3 regions of the Lysinibacillus sp. NPDC093190 genome follow, and region 2 is predicted to be linked to each of the others. Evidence: predicted binding sites of a transcription regulator. Region 2 holds the regulator's gene; each other region holds the start of a gene.

Region 1 (2,210 bases), on a different contig from region 2:
CAAAAAGGTAATGAATATACAGTGGTGGTCGATCTTCTTCAGCAAATTGATCTAAGCCAATTACCTCTGCATTTGGATTATTATGTGCTAAAACGCTCAAAGCATAAGGTACTTTAATAGCATATTTTACTTCTTCACCATTTAATACACCGAATAGTATAAGGGAAGCTTTATCCCCCGTTTCAAAATGCCACTCAGCTGCAGCTAGTTTTTCTGGCTGATATTCTGCTAAATATTTACCTGAAAAGTCTCCAATAATCGCTGATGCAATGGAGAAAATCAGACCAATCTTCATAAGTAGGTATAAGGATTTTTTATGGTATACATGCTTAGAACCTCTAAGTAGACGGTATCCTGCAATAGATGCTAACACAAATGCGGACGTCATGTAGGCTGTAACGAGAACATGCGCTACCTTTGTCGGCATCGCTGGATTAAACATGGCTAAAAAAGGTTGAATATTCACAAGCTGGCCGTCCACAATGTCAAATCCTTGTGGCGCATTCATAAACGCATTGACAATTGTTATAAACACAGCTGACATCGATGCACCGACAGCAACGGGAATTAATAGTAGCATATGCTTTTTCTGACTATCGAAGCGATCCCAAGTATATAAGTAGATGCCTAGGAAGATGGCTTCAAAGAAAAATGCAAACGTTTCCATAAAAAGTGGTAATGCAATTGTTTGGCCGGCAAGCTGCATAAAATTCGGCCATAGTAAAGACAACTGTAAGCCAATTGCTGTCCCTGTTACAACTCCGACTGCAACTGTAATGACAAAACCTCGTGCCCAACGTCTTGCCATTAAAATATAGTGCTCATCGTTCTTTTTATACCCAGTCCATTGTGCAACCATAATCATTAATGGGACACCCACACCAATCGTTGCATAAATAATATGGAACGATAAGGTTAGCTCCGTTAATGCTCTACTCCAAAAGACTGCTGATTCATTCACCATTTCATTGCCCCCCTAACCTCCAAATATTCTTCCAAGTATGGAAAGTAGCATGATAATTCCAACACCAAAGCTTAGCCAAATGAGCTTTCTTTCCTGTGACTTATACAAAGGCAACACTTCCTTTCCCTTATCTCTACCCCCATTTTCCACTATTGCAACGAAAAAAACCTTTATAATGGACCGGAATTTCGGCCTATTATAAAGGTTTCAAATTTTGTTCAAGTAATATACGCACATTTGCCAAACATTTTTCTTAATTCATTCACAATACCAATTATTAGAATTTTTTATATCTATATATAGGTATTTTGCCAATTTCAACCACTAATGAACAGGGCTCCCTCCTAAATTGAGTAGAGCCCAGTTTTAATGTTCACTACATACGGTCTTCCTCACGAATATCTGCTAGTGGAACAAAAATTTCAATATGGCGCTTTAAGTTTTCAAATGTAGCAGGTGCATCTCCACCATACTCACCATCTAAGTTTAAATGTATTTCATCTTCAGTAGATACTTTTACGACACTTGCCTTTTTATAAATCACACGATCATCATTCAAATGCTCACCTCTTAATGCCATTGCGGCAAGCTGAATAAATTCAGGCAGGCTTACTTTTTTCAATACTAATAAAGTAAAGTAGCCATCATTAATACTTGCGTCAGGTGCAAGCTTTTCAAAACCACCCACTGAATTTGTTAAGCCGCATAAAAACATCATGGCATCCCCATCAAACACTTCGCCATCATATTCGATACGCATATGGGAAGCTTTGATCGATGGGATCATTTCGACTGCTTTTACGTAATAAGCTAGCTGTCCTAGCATTGTTTTCATTTTACTTGGCACTTCATAAGTTAACTCTGTAATACGTCCGCCAGCGGCAATATTGATGAAATAGCGTTCCCCATTTAATAAACCAACATCTACCGGCAACGTTTCACCTTTAATAATGATATCAACGGCAGCTTCAATATTTCGGGGAATATGCACGGCACGGGCAAAGTCATTCGTTGTGCCCATCGGAATTAACCCTACTTTCGGGCGATTCTCAAATGGACTAACACCTGAAACAACTTCATTTAATGTGCCATCTCCGCCAACTGCAATGATTATATCAAAGCCACGTTCTACTGCATCCTTTGCTGCAATGGTTGCATCGCCTTCACAGGTTGTTGCGTGACAAGATGTCTCATAGCCTGCTACCTCTAATTTTGCCAGTACTTCTGGTAGATGCTTTTTAAACAC
Region 2 (2,210 bases):
TCGAGTATTAATAGGTCAGGTTTACTTAACAGAAGCTTAGCAAGTGCTAACCGAGTTCGTTGTCCCCCTGATAGTGAGCTAATTGGCTTTTCGTAATCCTCAGGATAAAACTGCATGCCATGAAGCACAGAACGTGTATCGGATTCAAATTGATAGCCTCCAGCATCCTTAAAATTATGCTGTAAATGATCGTATTCAGACATTATTTTTGCATATAAAGTAGAATTTTCATAAACCGCTGGATCGGCCATTTGTTGTTCTAATGATCGTAGTGTTTGTTCTTGGGCAATAAGTGGCTCAAAAATTGTCATCATTTCATCCCAAATCGACAATGTTGAGTTTAAACCAGCATGTTGCTCCAAATATCCAATTTGTATACCTTTCGGGATAATAATATCGCCAGAGTCATATGACAGTTGACCAGCAATTATTTTAAGTAAAGTAGACTTACCAGCACCGTTACGACCTACTAATGCAACGCGGTCACGATGTTGAACCTCTAATTTTACGCCACTCAAAATTTCATCTGCAAGGAAGGATTTATATAGTTGATTGACTTGTAAAACAATCATTCTTGACACCTCAATTCTTCCTTAGTGTAATGGATGTACGATTTGCTTGCAATGTCGGTGCTTTACTTATTCCAAGCTGTCATGTAAGATTGAAACGATTTCCCTTTAGTTAGTGGCGTAAAAGCGCCATTAACTAAAGGGAAATACTCCAGTGAATATTATAAACTTAGAAATAGTTAATTAAGCATGTATCATAAATAGATTTGATACATTATAAGGAGGAAAAAGTTTGAAACAAGAATTAAAAATTCCACAAGCCACTACGAAAAGACTTCCTCTTTACTATCGATTTATCCAAAACTTTGCACAAGAAGGCATGGAACGCATTTCGTCGAAGGAACTGAGTGAAGCGATGAAAATTGATTCGGCAACTATTCGCCGTGATTTTTCTTATTTTGGTGCTCTAGGGAAAAAGGGATATGGCTATGATGTGCAACATCTCTTGGAATTTTTTAGTCAAACGCTCGATCAACATGAAGCGACAAAAGTAGCGTTAATTGGTGTAGGGAATTTAGGTAGTGCTTTATTAAAATATAATTTCCAAAAAAATCATAATACTCATATCGTTGTGGCATTTGATTCAAAGGCCCCAAAGGAAGGGAAAATGATTAGCAATATTCCTGTTTTTCACCCTGACTTATTGGAAGAAAAGTATGCAGAATATGGAGCGGAGCTTGCAATTTTAACAGTTTCACCACGCTCTGCACAGAAAATGGCTGATAGATTAGCAGCGATGAACGCAAAAGGAATTTTGAACTTTACGCCAGAGCGTATTACTGTACCAGATAAAATGCAACTTTTAACAATTGATTTGTCGGTAGAATTGCAGGCACTCATTTATTTAATTCGTAATCAGGAAGAGTGATAATTGTACATAATCTAAAGTATAGCTCTCACAGTTTCTGTAAAATAAATATGAAGTAAAAGGGCGAGAGTGACTAAAAACTTTCACATATAATTAGTTAGCAAAATGGCGAAATATACGTTAAAATGATGGATATAAAGAGGAGGTGGCTGTAATGGGTGGTATTGGTCCTATGAGCCTCATTATTATCGGAATTGTCGCATTACTAATTTTTGGTCCTAAAAAGTTACCAGAGCTTGGTAAAGCATTTGGTTCAACATTACGTGAATTTAAAAATGCTACTAAAGGATTAGCCGACGAAGATGATGATGACAAGAAAAAGAAAGAACTAGATAAGTAAGTTAGGATGTTTGAGGAATGAATCCAAAAGATCTAACTGTCATTGAGCATATAGAAGAATTAAGAAAACGGCTTTTCATTGTTGCCGTTTTCTTTGTTCTCGCTATGGCTGGCGGCTTTTTTGTTGCAAAGCCACTTGTTAAATACCTTCAAATTACTGGAGAGTCTTACAATATAGAACTTCATGCGTTTGATGTAGTAACACCACTTGCAATTTATATCCAAGTCATTTTTTTAATAGCATTTATCCTATCTTCGCCGGTATTGATGTACCAATTGTGGGCTTTTATTAGCCCAGGATTAAGGGACGTCGAACGAAAAGCAACCTTAAGCTATATACCGTATTCGTTTATATTGTTTTTAGCAGGTTTGTCTTTTTCATACTTTTTACTATTCCCATACGTCATAAAGTTTATGATGAATTTATCAAATGA
Region 3 (2,210 bases), on a different contig from region 2:
TTGCTAATGCAGAGTAAAGGCCTTGTGCATTTGGAATTTGCTCCTTCGGCAATGTTTTTGTTAAATAGCTGATAAAAGCGTAATGCGCGAGAGCAAAAGATAATGCGTGTAATGTTTGAGAAGCGATAAAAACCCAGACATTCGGGAATAGGTAAATGAGAAGCCAACGTAATGATGAACCACTTGCTGCTATAAGTAATAAGGAAGATGAGCGCCATTTTTTAAATAGTGTATCAGCCTTCATAAAGTATAAGATTTCGCAAATAACGGCGATGTTAATAATCATCCCCATATAGAATGGATCGACATGTAAATCAACTAAATATATATAGCCATAGCTGTAATAAGAAGCATGTGCGCCTTGCAACAGAATAACGACTAATAAAACAATAGGGAAGCCTTTAATAGTCCATAATGTTTTCATCGACAATGATTTTGCACGTTGTTCTTTTGTCGGTACAACGAGTAACTCTTTTGGTGTAGCCATTTGCTGCATCAACAGCATACCGATCAGGCCGACCACCATACTCCAAAAGATAATGTTATTGCCAAATGCACCTGTCAACATACTAATGATTAATACTGCAATGACAAAGCCAAGGGAACCATAGGAGCGGCTTTTACCATAGTGTACATTTCCATGCTGTACGAGCGTTGCCGCACTACTTTCAACGGCTGGTAGCAGTGCTGGATAGAAAACGCTAAATAAAAGGGTAACAATAAGAAGCGAGATAAAGCTCGTGCTTAGTAAGTAAAATAAAGTTGTGATTAGGGCACCTATTGCTAGAATACTAACGAGTCGTTTTTTGTGCACATATTTTGCAAGAGTCGGGAAGAAAAATAGATTTGAAGTTGCTCGTGCTAAAAGACCGCAGCCCATTACGACGCTAGCCTGTGAGACAGTAAGATGTTTGGCATCTACAAGCCAACCTGTCCAATAAGGTAAGAAAATACCCCATGTAATGAAAAATGCAAAGAAATTTTGAGAAAGCCATCGTTGATTGTTCATAAATTTTACGTACCTCCAATTTAACTATGTTGAATAATAGCACGTTCATCGATACAATAATGTGAGATATCTCACATTATTTAAGAGGAGAGAGTAAAATAATGCATATACTGACAGCTGAGGAACGTTCATACTATCTCGATAAATATCCAATTGATGATTTTTTCTCATTTGATATAAATCCATTTCTGGAGGTATGTAAGTTTGACAAAGGCGAATGGATTTTTAAAGAAGGATCATTTCCGGATACGCTATACTACATGATTGAAGGGAAAGCGAAAATATATATGACGCATAAAAACGGCAAGGTCTCGCTTATCGAATACCCAGAGCCACCGCGTTTTATGGGGGAAATTGAGTTGCTTAATGAGGCAAGATATACGAAGGGGATTCAGACAGTAACCGAGACGATTTGTTTTTCGATTACACAGTCCTGCAAAGAAAAGTTACTCACGGATGTACTATTTTTACGTAAACTTTGTGTGTTTTTAGGGGAAAAGGCGACCAAAATGACGTCAAAATATACACAAAATCAAGCGTATCCACTTGAAAATCGACTTGCAGCATTTATCCAATTATCGTCAGATCAAGGTATTTATAAAGAAAAGCATACCGAAATCTGTGAATATTTAGGGGTTTCTTACCGACATTTATTATATGTATTTGCACAATTTTGCGAAGAAAAAATTTTAGAGAAGAAAAAGAATGGCTACCACATTATGAATGAAAAGCGTCTTTCCGAATTGGCACAGGAAATACAGTGAACTCTCGCTTATTGTATTCACTTTTTTTAACTAACCAGCGCGCTATTTCCTTGCCGCTATGATAGAAATTAACCTCATTAACTCTTTGGTTTTGTACGGAGATAGTTAGGGTTTCTTCTATAACGCCAAAAGGTATAATCCCTAAACATTGGTGTGTGTTGGGTGGAATCTTTTTGTGCTTTACCTCAGTTTCAATGTGAGTTTTAGCAGATTTTTGTGCATTTCGGAATGGACAAGCAAGTAATTCTCCTTGTTCCAATGTTGTGCTTGGTGAATAACAATTACATTTCATTCAACATGCCCCCTTTGTCGTTAGTTTTATTGTACAAGACATACGGTCAGAATAGTCTTCATTTACAACGCTTTAACGAAAACTTAAAGGTTAGTCATTAATTTAATAAAATGTAACCGTATTCATACCATTTATGAATAGAAAT

What was found. Region 2 encodes Rex, which represses fermentation and respiration genes when NADH is low (regulators of the CRP and FNR family bind a similar motif). Its sites were predicted from a motif close to TTGTGAAATATTTCACAA; they were not measured.
Region 1: the regulator Rex is predicted to act here: its motif matches at 1,215-1,232, upstream of ACQKOF_RS10075 (cytochrome ubiquinol oxidase subunit I).
Region 3: the regulator Rex is predicted to act here: its motif matches at 1,069-1,086, upstream of yeiL (transcriptional regulator YeiL).

The regions. Positions count from the first base shown of each region.
Region 1 covers NZ_JBNNVG010000010.1:31,127-33,336, reverse strand. The annotation lists gene ACQKOF_RS10075 (cytochrome ubiquinol oxidase subunit I) at 1-964, opposite strand, end outside; gene ACQKOF_RS10070 (diacylglycerol kinase) at 1,341-2,210, opposite strand, start outside.
Region 2 covers NZ_JBNNVG010000043.1:6,465-8,674, forward strand. The annotation lists gene ACQKOF_RS22950 (ATP-binding cassette domain-containing protein) at 1-572, opposite strand, end outside; gene ACQKOF_RS22955 (redox-sensing transcriptional repressor Rex) at 802-1,437, shown strand; gene ACQKOF_RS22960 (twin-arginine translocase TatA/TatE family subunit) at 1,592-1,777, shown strand; gene tatC (twin-arginine translocase subunit TatC) at 1,795-2,210, shown strand, end outside.
Region 3 covers NZ_JBNNVG010000002.1:8,994-11,203, reverse strand. The annotation lists gene ACQKOF_RS01995 (MFS transporter) at 1-1,009, opposite strand, end outside; gene yeiL (transcriptional regulator YeiL) at 1,111-1,773, shown strand; gene ACQKOF_RS01985 (hypothetical protein) at 1,727-2,065, opposite strand.